One region of the Bacillus sp. z14 (2026) genome, then DNA from elsewhere that is predicted to be linked to it. Evidence: predicted binding sites of a transcription regulator. Region 1 holds the regulator's gene; each other region holds the start of a gene.
What was found. The regulator Rex, encoded in region 1, represses fermentation and respiration genes when NADH is low (regulators of the CRP and FNR family bind a similar motif). The targets are predictions, from matches to a motif close to TTGTGAAATATTTCACAA.
Positions count from the first base shown of each region.

Region 1 (3,592 bases):
CAGCTCCATAATATTTGGATACATTATTAACTTGTAAAATAATCATATTCTCACCTCAAGAAGTACATACCTTAAGTGTAGCCTACTCTTGATAAGCACCGCAACTTAATAGAAAATTTGTGAATACTCACACAAAAATTACCAAAAATGATAGAAATATTATAGAATAGGAATAGGAGAATAAACTTTCAGTGAATTTACGTGCTTTATTAATCAGGAAAGATCCCATATGATTGGTATCGCGGAGGTAACCTGGAAACAATCAGAACCGCTAGTCCTAGTATTTTGCTCGAATATAAAATTAACGAATCATTGATAAAAAAGCGGCGTATTATACATAGCTAAGATAGTTAGAATTATGGTAGTGAAGAAAACTTCTGATATAATTTCTATGTGGTACCCGGGCACTCCAAGGATTAGATATTGATTTTATATGGAAAAAAGCTGAAAATATGAATAGATTAATTATTCGTATAATCTTAAAAACGAAAGTAAGAAATAACAGCTGTTTCAGCAATACTTGATTAACCTTATATGTTATGTGCAAAGCAATCGAAAAATCAATGGTTATTGAAGGAAACTATTTTCATTGGAAAACCGGGGGGTAAAACCAGTCGGGATTATCAAAGGCAGTTTTGATATATGGAGTAACGATTGACAAGAAAGAATAGGGAGAAGGGAATTAATTTTGCAGGAAAATACTAAAATACCGCAGGCTACAGCCAAACGACTTCCATTATATTATCGTTTTATACAAAATCTACACGCGTCAGGAAAACTACGAGTTTCTTCCGCAGAACTAAGTGAAGCTGTTAAAGTAGATTCAGCTACTATACGAAGAGATTTCTCGTACTTTGGTGCTTTAGGTAAAAAAGGGTATGGTTACAATGTTAATTATCTATTATCCTTCTTTAGAAAAACTCTCGATCAAGATGAGATTACAAAGGTAGCTCTAATTGGAGTCGGGAATCTAGGTACAGCTTTCTTAAATTATAATTTTATGAAAAATAATAATACAAAGATTGAAATGGCGTTTGATGTTTCTCCTGATAAAGTAGGAACCCTTATAGGGGATGTTCCGCTCTATCATATGGATGAACTGGAGAAAAAACTTGAAAAGCAAGATATTAGTGTAGCTATTTTAACAGTTCCATCACAGGTTGCCCAATCTATTACAGATCGTTTAGTGGCTGCGAACATTAAGGCTATTTTAAACTTTACGCCGGCACGTCTGAATGTGCCAGACAGCATTCGTGTCCATCATATTGACCTTGCAGTCGAATTGCAATCATTAGTATATTTTCTTAAACATTATCCATCCGGAAATACGGAAGATACAGAATAAAAAATCTCGAAGGTTTTCCCTCCGAGATTTTTTTTGTTATTCTTTTGGTTTTTCACTTTTCATTTTCTTTATTTGCTTATGAATCATCACCAAGCGGATTCCTGAACCAACATCAAGTGTAGCCAGTATGATCAGGAAATAGGTAAAGAAATCCCAACCGCTGCGTGATACATTTTGAACAGCAAAAAATATAAAAATAGCACCTAAAATTAAGTAAGTCGTTGCCATATACAACGGTGAACGTCTCATAACAAACCTCCGATAAAGCTTTGAACTTTATTAAGCTCTTCCATATTTTTTAATATATCATCTTTGTAAAGTGATTGTACGATTACAACTAATGTATTCATAGTAATGTGGGCAAAAATAGGAACAAGGATTCTCTTTGTTTTAACATATAAATAAGCAAATGTGAATCCCATTGCTGTATAAAGCAGGATATGTACAAATTCCATGTGAGCAACGGCAAAGATCAGTGAACTGATTAACGCGCTCAGGAAGAAATTCAATCGCTTGTGTAATGTGCCAAAGATAATTTTCCTAAAGACAATCTCTTCTAAAAATGGCCCAAGTACAGAACTGACTACCATAACAAGCGGTACTGCCTCAATGAGACCGAGTATATTCTGTGTATTTTCAGACCCGGTAGGAATACCAATAATTCGTTCGATATTACCAGCTATAGATTGTGAAAACAAAGCAAGAAATACTCCGCCAATTGCCCAGCCGATCGAAGCTCCCACACTTGCCTGATCGCCTAAGCTTCTATTATTTTTTTCATATCTCAGTAGGACTAGAGTAATGATAGAAGCCAGAATAAAGCTTATAACAATCCAATACCCTGCAGCCAATACTTCTATCCGTTCCGCGGGGATATTCGTGTTCGATAAGAAAACCAGCATAATTGGGATACCAAGAATAGAAGAAAATTGCATGGCAATATAGGTAATGAGAATTGACCAGTAATATTTTTTCAAATAGAAAAACTCCCTTAATCTTTTATATAGATATTAGATTGCGTATATCTTTAATTTTAACCGTTTTTACCTCATAGTTACAATTGCGAAACATTTTCCTTCTCTTCATCTACCAAACTGAAATAAAAAGGATATTTAGACCTTATTTGGGTAAGATAAATAAATGGTGATAAAATTTAAAAATTTTAACTAATATTACTTGCAAATCATTGGTTCTTTATTTAAACTATAAATTGTGTTAGCACTCAACGATGATGAGTGCTAATAAAAATGGAGATAACTTTAAGGAGGTAGTTTTACTTGTTAAAGCCACTAGGAGATCGCGTTGTGATTGAACTTGTCGCACAAGAGGAAAAAACTGCAAGCGGCATCGTGTTACCAGACACTGCCAAAGAAAAACCATCTGAAGGCAAAATTGTAGCGGTAGGAACAGGCCGTGTCCTTGAGAATGGTGAGCGAGTAGGATTGGAAGTATCTGAAGGCGATCATATTATCTTCTCTAAATATTCAGGTACAGAAATTAAATACGAAGGTAAAGAATACTTAATTTTACGTGAAAGCGACATTTTGGCCGTTATTGCTTAACGAAAATGTCGATTAAAAAATAAGACATAACAAAAAAATCGAGGAGGTAATTTACGTATGGCAAAAGATATTAAATTTAGTGAAGAAGCTCGCCGCGCTATGTTACGTGGGGTAGATGCATTAGCTGATACAGTAAAAGTTACACTTGGACCAAAAGGACGTAACGTTGTTCTTGAAAAGAAATTCGGTTCCCCACTTATCACAAATGATGGTGTAACAATCGCAAAAGAAATCGAGCTTGAAGACGCGTTTGAAAACATGGGTGCTAAATTGGTTGCAGAAGTAGCAAGCAAAACAAATGAAATTGCTGGTGACGGTACAACTACTGCAACAGTTCTTGCCCAAGCTATGATTCGTGAAGGATTGAAAAACGTAACAGCTGGCGCTAACCCAATGGGCGTTCGTAAAGGGATTGAAAAAGCTGTTTCTGTTGCAATTGAAGAATTACAAGCAATCTCCAAACCAATCGAAGGCAAAGAATCCATTGCACAAGTTGCTGCGATTTCTTCTGCTGACGAAGAAGTTGGCGCTCTAATTGCTGAAGCAATGGAACGCGTTGGTAACGACGGAGTTATCACAATCGAAGAATCCAAAGGATTTACAACTGAACTAGATGTAGTAGAAGGTATGCAATTCGACCGTGGATATTCTTCTCCATACATGGTAACAGATTCCGATAAAATGG
Region 1 is NZ_JBZFQK010000006.1:8,930-12,521, forward strand. Features, by position in the region: gene AC4G3O_RS16510 (ABC-F family ATP-binding cassette domain-containing protein) at 1-46, opposite strand, end outside; gene AC4G3O_RS16515 (redox-sensing transcriptional repressor Rex) at 686-1,345, shown strand; gene AC4G3O_RS16520 (YdiK family protein) at 1,382-1,594, opposite strand; gene AC4G3O_RS16525 (CPBP family intramembrane glutamic endopeptidase) at 1,591-2,322, opposite strand; gene groES (co-chaperone GroES) at 2,623-2,907, shown strand; gene groL (chaperonin GroEL) at 2,965-3,592, shown strand, end outside.

Region 2 (3,592 bases), on a different contig from region 1:
GCGGCCGTACTTCAAATAAGTCTGTCATTGTATAGGTTAGTACGGCGAAAACTATAAGACCTGCTAATAGAATTAAATATATTTTTGATACTAAAGAACGTGCACGATCACGAATCTGCCCCTCTGTCCGAATGCCGATGAATGTTAAACCATGCACAAGGCATAACACAATCATCGCGATTCCGCCAACAATGGAGTAGGGGTCAAAGTAATCTCCAAAGCTAGCATACATATTTTTGGATGCATCAATTGGCATTCCACGTACAAGGCTAGTAAAAAGAACACCCAATACAAAAGCAGGTATTATACTGCCGACAAATATCATCCAATCCCAGAAACTGATCCACTTTTCATGGACTTTATGTCTGAATTCAAAAGCAACTCCTCGTACAATTAAGGCCAGCAGGAATAAAACAAATGGTAGATAGTACCCACTGAACATGGTTGCGTACCATTCAGGGAATGCCGCAAAAATAGCACCGCCTGCAGTAATCAACCATACTTCGTTTGCATCCCAGAAAGGCCCGATGGTAGAAACCAACTGATCCCGCTCTTTTTGATTACGCGCGAGAAAACGAGTGGACATTCCCACGCCAAAGTCAAAGCCTTCAAGAATAAAGAAACCAATAAATAAAACAGCTACAAGGATAAACCATAACTCATTTAGACTCATGCTCCAAAGGCCTCCTTGTCAAATAAATCTACATCTGGTTTTGTATCAGTGGTTTGGTATGGTCCTTTTTTAATTTGTTTCACAATAAGAGTGATTAATACGACAGCAAGAACAGTATAGGCCCCCAAAAATACAATAATCGATGTTAACAGCTGTCCTGCAGTAACATTAGGGGATACGGACTGTGCAGTCGTATATAATCCAAAGACTGTCCAAGGCTGCCGGCCAATTTCAGTCATAATCCAGCCAGCTGTATTGGCGATAAAAGGAAGGGCTATTGCTCCAACCATTGCTTTTAAATAGAGTGATTGATTTATTAGGTTATTTTTCTTGATAAATAATAGTCCTAAGGCTGCTAAGCCCATAATAATAGCACCAGCGAAAACCATAATGCGGAAGCTCCAATAAACAGCTCCTACCGGCGGGATATAATCGCCTTCACCATAAAGCTCTGTGTATTTCTCCTGGAGTGTATTCATTCCTTCTACAGATCCCTCAAAGCTATTATAGGCTAAGATACTTAAAGCATAAGGGATTTCAACAGACCACTTGTTTTCACGGGTTTCTTCATCAATATTAGCAATTAGCGACCAGCTTGCCGGGTCACCGCTATCTTCCCATAAACCTTCACTGGCTGCCATTTTCATAGGCTGTGAGGACATTAAATGCTGTGCCTGCCAGTGACCAGTAAATGCGATTCCAAGTCCTGAGATCATCGCCACAATCATAGCGATCGTAAATGATTTCTTAAATACATCTAAGTTTTGCTTTTTCAATATTTTAAATGCACTGATCCCAGCTACTACGAAGGCTCCGGTTGCAAAAGCCCCAAAGACCGTATGTGGAAATTCAACAAGCAGCTGAGGATTTGTGATAAATGCCCCGAAATCATTTAATACAGCTTTGCCATTCTCAATCGCAATCCCAACTGGTTCCTGCATAAAAGAGTTCGCAGCGAGAATAAACAAGGCAGAAAAAATGGTACCGATTGATACAAGCCATATAGATAGTAAATGAACCCATCTTGGCAATCGGTCACGCCCAAACATCCATACACCAATGAATGTGGATTCTAAAAAGAAAGCCAGTAAGGCTTCAATAGCCAATGGAACACCAAATACATCTCCGACAAAGCGGGAGTATTCTGACCAGTTCATTCCAAACTGGAATTCTTGGATAATTCCTGTAACTACTCCGACAGCAAAAGAGATGAGAAAGATATTTCCCCAAAACTTTGCCATGTCCAAATAAATTTCTTTTTTCTTAAAAAAATACAATGTCTCCATAATAGCAACTAAAAATACCAATCCAATGGATAGTGGTACAAAGAAGAAGTGATAGATTGTAGTTGCTGCATACTGAAACCTAGCGAGATCCAATACTTCCATTTAACTGTTCACACCTTTCAATTCTTATGCATTGTTCATTCATTCACAAAACAGACGAAAAAAAACCATTTATAAAGTGCTGTCACCTCTATTATAAAAGTAACTAATTATTTTTGCGTGAATGAAGAGTTGGCTTAAATAGTTTAAATTGTTTAGTAGGTTATCCCTATGTATATATTAATAATTAGTTAAATTTACAATGACCTTGTTTATATTAGATATAATAGTCCTATAATTTGCAAATATCTATAACTAAACTAAAATTACTATAATTAATTCAAATTTATGAAACAATATTGTCACAAAAGCTGCGCAAACGAATTGTCATTCGTTTGCAAATCAGTTGACAAAAAGAACAGCTTGATTTTAATAAATCAAGCTGAAGAGGAAGATCAAGATTAATATTTTACCAACTTGTAGCCTTTTATTTTGCAGATATGATTCATAGCCTGATTAAACGTAGCAAATGTTTCATTCTTTATTTTTGTTCCCTGGTTTACGATTTGGCGGACAAGAGTAGTGGACAGGCCTGTATATATAGCTTCTGTACCCAATAAAGCAAGGGATTGAGAGATGACCTCCAGCTCTGCCACAATATATTCGTCATCCAGTGAAGTTACGCTAGTAAAATCAATCACCATATAGGAAGCCTGTTTATCAGAGCTTTCATATAAAGCCTTCTCTTTGATCTTATGAAGACGATCTTCCGACAAAAATCCAGTAATGGGCATTAAAAGTACATCATCCAGAATTGTTTTGATGATAGGAGCATACATTTCTTCCATCATCGAATGCCCTTTATGTATTTCTTCTTCATAATCGGTTACATCCTTCCAAGTGAGCATATAACCTGTTAAACCATTGTTGAATGTAAAGGGACTTATTGCAATCTTAGCTGTGTATTTATTGAAAAATATAATTCTGCTGGTATTGGGGAAGGAATCGTTTTCGAGTATTGTCCTCTTGCAGTTCCCCCCTTGATCAAATTCTGCTATGTTTCTCCCGATATATTCTTCCTTACTTGATAAACCGGTAAAAGGACTTAGACATTGAATTAATTTGTCAGCGTAACGATTGATAAATATGATGGTTAATTGATCATCACAAATAAAAATATTTTCTCCTACTGCATTTAATAATTGATAAGTCTCCTCTGATTGAAAATATCCCATAACCTGTCTCCTTATTTTCTTCGTGCTGTATTAACTCTCATTATACGGAATAATATTGGATAGATAAAAAGTTTTACTTTATATATTAAAAAGGGTAACCAATCAAGAGGTTCAAGAGGATGAGTAGATAGCATATGGGAGACAGTACTATTATTGAGGAAAATATATATCCAACTGGTAATAAAAGTTGTATACTGAAAATTGTGAAAAGACAGGAGGTTTTTGAATGAATTACTCTCTAACATGGAATTTGGATAACATATTTCCAAATGGCTCTGAGTCACCTGAATTACTATCAAAATTAGCTGAAATCAAAGAGCTGTTAAATACATACAAAGGGGCAGTAAAAGCTTGGCAGG
Region 2 is NZ_JBZFQK010000001.1:890,981-894,572, reverse strand. Features, by position in the region: gene cydB (cytochrome d ubiquinol oxidase subunit II) at 1-673, opposite strand, end outside; gene AC4G3O_RS04205 (cytochrome ubiquinol oxidase subunit I) at 670-2,061, opposite strand; gene AC4G3O_RS04200 (hypothetical protein) at 2,460-3,233, opposite strand; gene AC4G3O_RS04195 (M3 family oligoendopeptidase) at 3,460-3,592, shown strand, end outside.
Region 2: the regulator Rex is predicted to act here: its motif matches at 2,093-2,110, upstream of AC4G3O_RS04205 (cytochrome ubiquinol oxidase subunit I).

Region 3 (3,592 bases), on a different contig from region 1:
GTCCAACGGGCAATCTTGTCACCCATTCTTTCCATGATAACTTCTGTATTATACTCATTTTTCATACGGTGCTCAAATACCTCAAACTGTAACTGTCCGACTGCTCCAAGAATATAGGATTCAATCCCAACTGTTTTAAATAATTGAATGGCACCTTCCTGTACAAGCTGATTAATTCCCTTGTGAAAATGCTTTTGTTTTAATACATTTTTAGCGCTGACACGTACAAACATTTCAGGTGTAAATTGTGGCAGACGTTCGAAAGAAAATGCTTCTTTTCCTGAAGTTAGCGTATCACCAATCTGATAGGTTCCTGTATCATATAATCCGATAATATCTCCTGCTACTGCTTCAGCAATATTGTTTCTTTCCTCTGCAAGAAATTGTGTTGAATTATTAAGTTTCATAGGCTTGCCTGTTCGGCTTAATTGAACAGTCATCCCACGTTCAAACTTACCTGAGCAAATGCGCAAAAAGGCAATTCGGTCACGGTGCATCGGATTCATATTTGCTTGGATTTTAAATATAAATCCTGAAAAAGTATCCTGAACGGGTTCAACCGGCCCCACGGATGATGGTCTTGGCTGAGGCTTTGGCGCAAACTCTAAATACGTATCCAAAAATGTCTGAACGCCAAAATTAGTAAGGGCACTTCCAAAGAATACAGGAATTAATTCACCATTTCTGACTTTTTCACGCGAAAATTCATTTCCTGCTTCATTTAACAATAACACTTCTTCCAATGTTTGCTCATATAAAGGAGACTCAACAATAGAGTGATTTTCATCTTCTACTTCGCCTTCTTCATTCAATTTTAAGTATCTCTCTTCATCTTCAGCCTTAAACATTTCAATTCGGTTATAATAACGGTCATAAATACCGAAGAAGTCTTTACCCATCCCGATTGGCCAGTTCATTGGATAGGATTCTATTCCAAGCACTTCCTCCAACTCAGCCAATAGCTCAAGCGGCAATTTACCTTGGCGATCCATTTTATTAATAAATGTGAAAATAGGAATTCCTCTCATGCGACAAACCTTAAATAATTTCAATGTTTGTGCTTCAATCCCTTTGGCAGCATCAATAATCATAACTGCGCTATCAACAGCCATTAATGTACGGTACGTATCTTCACTGAAATCTTGGTGTCCAGGTGTGTCGAGGATATTAACACGGGTCCCATTATAGTCAAACTGCATAACACTAGAGGTTACGGAAATTCCACGCTGCTTCTCAATTTCCATCCAGTCGCTTGTCGCATATTTACCGGTTTTACGTCCTTTTACAGTTCCAGCGTCACGGATTGCGCCACCAAATAAGAGCAACTTTTCTGTTAACGTCGTTTTACCTGCGTCAGGGTGAGAAATAATTGCAAAGGTTCTTCTTGATTCTATCTGTTCTTTTAAATTTGTCATGTAAGCCATCCTTTTATATATAGTAAAACTTCATAAATCTATTCATCTTGGATCTACATCTCCAATGATACTTTGATGTTGTAAAAAGAAAATAACCACTTTAACAATTCTTATTAAAATCAAAATCCATCTTATCAAATATACCATGTAAAAAAATAATATGTGAATAGGCGAATCATAAGTTTTAATCAAACAGTCATATTTTCTCATATGTAGTGAATTACAGTCAATTAGTGTCCGTTTAAGTATTTCGCAATTCTTTGGGGCAAGGTAAGATAACATAAAAAAAACGAGCATTATTGCCCGTCCTTTAAGCTACTTTTTTCTTATTGGTTAATTTTTTTGTAATATAGCTGATCACGAAAGGTGCAGCTGCTGCAATAACTCTTTTTAAGATTTTACTTTTCAAGATAATCACCATCCTTATACTTACCTTACCCGTATTCGGTGGAAGATAATCACAAGATTTACGCAAGTTTACCTTATTTGAATAAAAGAGGCTATCAGAAAAGTGAATAATTTCACAAGCTTATTGATTAATTATAGAAGTCATAGTAGTTTATTTAGTAGACGTTTTTTCAGCATAGGAGGAATTTAACATCATGGAAGAACAAGGATTACAGTATTTAGTTGCCCTTGCAAAGAAAAAGAAAAGGCTGTTAGACCATTTTCCTCTTCATTATTTCTTAAGAGCGATGATGGCAGGAATATTTGTAGGGTTTGTAATCATTACCTGCTTTAGAACAGGAGAATATTTCAGGGTAGCCGACTCACCTTTTGCATACCTATTCCCGGCACTTTTCTTTGGTATCGCATTAATACTCATTATTTACGGTGGGGCAGAGCTATTTACCGGTAATACCGCTTATTTCACTGTCGCTTATATGCGTAATGAGGTAACTCTCAGAGATTTAGGCCGAAACTGGGGCGCTTGTTATCTTGGCAATGCTGTTGGGGCAATCTTCTTTGCCATTTTATTTTACCTTACAGGCATATTCAGCCACATTCCAAACGAGCATTTAATGCACGAAATTGTTTCTTATAAAATGCATGGATCTGTTTCAGCTTTATTCTTTAAAGGAATCCTTTGTAACTGGCTTGTTTGTTTAGCTTGTTACTTGCCTAGCCAAGTAAAAGGTGACGGAGCTAAAATGGCAATGATGATTGCAGTTGTATTTTTATTCTTCTCATCAGGCTTTGAACATAGCATTGCAAACTTATCATTATTCTCAATTGCATTAGTATCACCACATCCTGATACCATTACAATCGGAAATGCCATCTACAATTTGATTCCTGTTACTTTGGGTAATATTGTCGGTGGAGCAATATTTGTAGGAATGTTATATCAGTTCTTAAGTAAATCAAGCACAAAGCTTCAATTACAGGACAACATGAATAAAATCTCTGAAATCACTGAGAAAGAAAATACAAAATAATAAAGTGAACCAAGAAAAAGAAGACCAATTCATAAAGTTTGAATTGGTCTTCTTTTAATTTCAGCTCATGACGGCCTCTTTATGAATGTGAATCAATTGATACTCCTCATGCGACAATGTTTCCTCCAACAAATCCAATAAATGATAATGATGAGTGAAAAAGATAACTTGAGTTTTTTTCGATAATTCTTTTAAGATAGATAACGTAATTTTTGAACGTTCATTATCAAAGTGAACAAGAATATCATCGACAATAAATGGAATAGGTTCATTTTCCTCACAATATTTTTCTATGCTTGCAACTCTTAAGGATAAATACAATTGATCTTTTGTTCCATCACTCATCGCGTCTATTCCAATTTTCTCGTTATTTCTTAAACCCAGTAGTACTTCTTCATCCTTTTCATTATAATCAACAGTCAATCCTTCAAAGGAGTTCAGTGTTAATTTTGCAAACAGTTTTGATGCTTTTGTTAAAATCGGATTTTGATTTTCGGAACGGAAATATTCTATTCCCTTCTGTAATACAAATGTAGCTAATTTTTTTTGGACATATTGATCGGTCAATTCTGCGAGCTCAGCCAGGATACTTTCTCTTTCTTCTGCGGCCTGAACAGCTGCATATGAATTTCCCTTAATCTTTTCTTCATATTCTTTTCTGCATACACCAAAGATTTGGTTCTGTTCCGTTCTTTTCTCTTCCAAATCTGCAAGCTCTGCCTTTAATTCTGCCATTTC
Region 3 is NZ_JBZFQK010000002.1:450,213-453,804, reverse strand. Features, by position in the region: gene AC4G3O_RS08230 (peptide chain release factor 3) at 1-1,415, opposite strand, end outside; gene AC4G3O_RS08225 (formate/nitrite transporter family protein) at 2,018-2,854, shown strand; gene AC4G3O_RS08220 (AAA family ATPase) at 2,915-3,592, opposite strand, start outside.
Region 3: the regulator Rex is predicted to act here: its motif matches at 1,925-1,942, upstream of AC4G3O_RS08225 (formate/nitrite transporter family protein).

Region 4 (3,592 bases), on a different contig from region 1:
AAATAGGGACCAGTTTCACCTTCAAATTTTAGGATGTCTTCGAGCGAGAATTCAATATTATTCATACGGTCATTTTTCAAATCGTTGAATATAACAGCTCCTACGCCTACTTGTCTTGCAACCTCATCTTTGTTATTTAAATCAGGATTTTTATTCTCAATATTCTTACGAGCAAGCTCGATTGATTCGGCCAGCACTTCCTCGAGGAGGACCACTCTTCCTTTACGAGTCGACATTTTTTTGCCGTCTTTCATAATCATTCCGAATGGTACATGTGAAATGTCGTCAGCCCAGTCAAATCCAAGTTTCTTTAAAACAGCTTTAAGCTGTTTAAAATGTAAGGATTGTTCATTTCCGACTACATATACAGCCTTGGCAAAGTCGTAGGTACGGTAACGGTATAAAGCAGCTGATAAATCCCGTGTTACATAAAGAGTCGCACCATCGGATTTTTTGATTAAACAAGGTGTTAATCCCTCTTCCTCTAATTTGACTACCATGGCACCCTGATCTTCTACAAGCAGGCCGCTATTCTCAATTATTTCTATAACCTCTGCCATCTTATCATTATAAAAAGCTTCCCCATTAAAAGAGTCGAATTGAATGCCAAGCAGCTCATATATTTTCTCGAATTCCTTCAGGGATTCTTCTTTGAACCATTTCCATAATTTCGTGGCTTCTTCGTCCCCATCTTCCAGCTTTTTGAACCAGTCACGTCCCTGTTGCTCTAGCTCAAGTTCTGTTTCGGCTTTTTCATGAAAGATAATATATAACTTTAAAAGTTCGCTGATGGGACTCTTTTTAACTTTTTCTTCATTTCCCCAAGCTTTATAGGCTACAATTAATTTTCCGAATTGAGTGCCCCAATCACCAATGTGATTAATTTTAACAGGGGTATAACCGCATTTTTTAATAATATTGGCTATAGAGGCTCCGATTACTGTGGAGCGAAGGTGCCCCATCGAAAAGGGCTTGGCGATATTGGGTGAAGACATATCAATTGCGATATTTTCACCATGTCCAAGAGAAAGTGTGCCGTACTGATGTTGATCAGTTAATATCGTATTCATTACTCTTTCACTGATAGACTTTTTATCGAGGAAAAAGTTAACATACGGTCCAATAGCTTTTACATCCTCATAACGTTCATCCTTTAGTTGGTCAGCTAATGTTACTGCAATTTTCTGCGGAGATTGCTTCCACAGTTTTGCGAGAGTGAAACAGGGAAATGCCAAATCTCCATGCTCTTTGTTCTTTGGGGTTTCGACCAAAGACAAGCATGTTTCAAGATTTAAGTCACCTTTTAGTACTTCATTCATATGAGAAGCTACATCTAGTTTTATATCCATATCCTCAGCCTCCAGTAAAATATAATAAAAAAAGCCCGCCTCTTAAAAATCTTTAAGAGACGGGCTGTAAACCCGCGGTACCACTCTGCTTGTTCTAATGAACCACCTTAACTTTATAACGGAAAAGTCCGGCCCAAACTACTAAAGTTGTTCGAATGAGCATTTCAGAAGGGCGTTCCTTAAAACCATTAATACCAGGCTCTCACCATTCCCGGCTCGCTATAATTTGTATTTTAAGTACTATTCTTCATCATAAATATTATCTTTATTATTTTATATACAAATAGTATAGAAATTCCGAATAGAAAGTCAATACAAAATATTCTTTTGTATGAATATATTGCTCATCTATGCACAAATGAGTATAAATAGAATTATAGAACTTAGTAAAAGGAGTATTTTATTATGAATAAGGAAAAAAGACTCGCTATTATTAAGCAGGTAATTCAGAATAATGAAATTAAAACTCAGGAACAGCTGGTCGAAGAATTATCTAAGCAAGGGTTGCATATTACACAAGCCACCATTTCTCGAGATATCCGGGAATTAAGCCTGGTAAAATATCCATCTAAGACCGGAGGGACGAAGTATGGATTTATCGGAGATCATAAGTACAATGACACAATGAAACTACGTAAAAAAATGCAAGACGCATTATTAAATATTGAAAGAATAGAATATTTTATTATCCTAAAAGTATTACCTGGCCATGCCCACTCATTTGGGGCAATTTTAGATGAACTTGAGTGGGAAGAGAAGGCGGCAACTATATGTGGGAATGATACCTGTATGATTATTTGCCGTACAATCCATCAAGCAGAGGCCCTGGAAGAAAGGTTAAGAACAGTTGCAAATTTATAAGAAATATTTTTTTATATTTCAAGTATGATATGCAAAAAAATATACATAGTTATGCGAAATAATAGGAAATTAAAAATAATTAATTGAATATTCATACATAAACTTTTCTATTTAAAGAGATTTATGTGAGGATTTACACATTTTTTGTGTGTAAAAAATCACAAATCTCTTTTTTTCGTTCCTTTACACTAAAAATGTAAGAAAAATAAGGTGTGCAGGAGGAAAGGCAATATGACAAATCCAATTCATGTTACTTCTGAAATCGGCACTTTAAAAACTGTAATGTTAAAGCGTCCCGGAAAAGAAGTAGAAAATCTTACTCCGGAATATCTGGAGAGACTATTGTTTGATGATATTCCTTATTTGCCGATTATTCAGGAAGAGCACGATTATTTTGCTAATACACTAAGAGATCAAGGAATAGAAGTTTTATACCTTGAGAAGCTTGCTGCAGAATCTCTTACAAATCCTGAAGTGAAAGAGGAATTTGTTAGCCGCATGCTTGAAGAAAGCAATGCAAAGGTACAGGGTACATTTGAAAATCTTAAAGAGTATTTATTATCATTTTCAAATGAAGACATGGTTGACAAAATTATGTCCGGTATCCGCAAAAATGAACTGGAGATCAGCAAAAAAACACATTTGTATGAATTGATGGAAGACCATTATCCATTCTATACAGATCCAATGCCAAACCTGTATTTTACGCGGGACCCGGCAGCAGCTATCGGAAACGGTTTAACAATTAATAACATGCGCGAACCTGCAAGACGCAGAGAGTCCATGTTCATGGAATATATTATCAAGCATCATCCACGTTTTGCTGGTAAAGATGTTCCTGTATGGCTTGACCGTACTTATCATAACCCAATTGAGGGGGGAGATGAACTGGTATTAAGCCCAGAAGTAGTCGCAATCGGTGTTTCAGCAAGAACATCTGCTAAAGCAATCGAAAAATTCGCGCTTAGCATCTTGAATAAACAAAATCAATTCAAGAAAGTAATAGCTATTGAAATACCTAGCTGCCGTGCATTCATGCACCTGGATACTGTATTTACAATGGTAGACTACAATAAATTTACAATGCATCCGATGATTCAGGGACCTGGCGGTAAAATGAATATTTACATCCTTGAAAAAGGCGCTGATGAATTTAATGTAAATATCACACACCGTACTGACATTAAAGAGACTTTAAAAGAAGTGCTTAACTTGCCTGAACTTGAAATCATCCTTTGTGGTGACGGAGATGAAATCGCAGCTCCACGTGAACAGTGGAATGATGGTTCCAATACACTGGCGATTGCACCTGGTGTAGTTGTTACATATGACCGTAACTATATCTCAAACGAGTGCTTACGCAAACATGGTGTAAAAGTTAT
Region 4 is NZ_JBZFQK010000003.1:123,349-126,940, reverse strand. Features, by position in the region: gene argS (arginine--tRNA ligase) at 1-1,349, opposite strand, end outside; T-box leader at 1,402-1,612, opposite strand; gene argR (arginine repressor) at 1,755-2,210, shown strand; gene arcA (arginine deiminase) at 2,442-3,592, shown strand, end outside.
Region 4: the regulator Rex is predicted to act here: its motif matches at 2,334-2,351, upstream of arcA (arginine deiminase).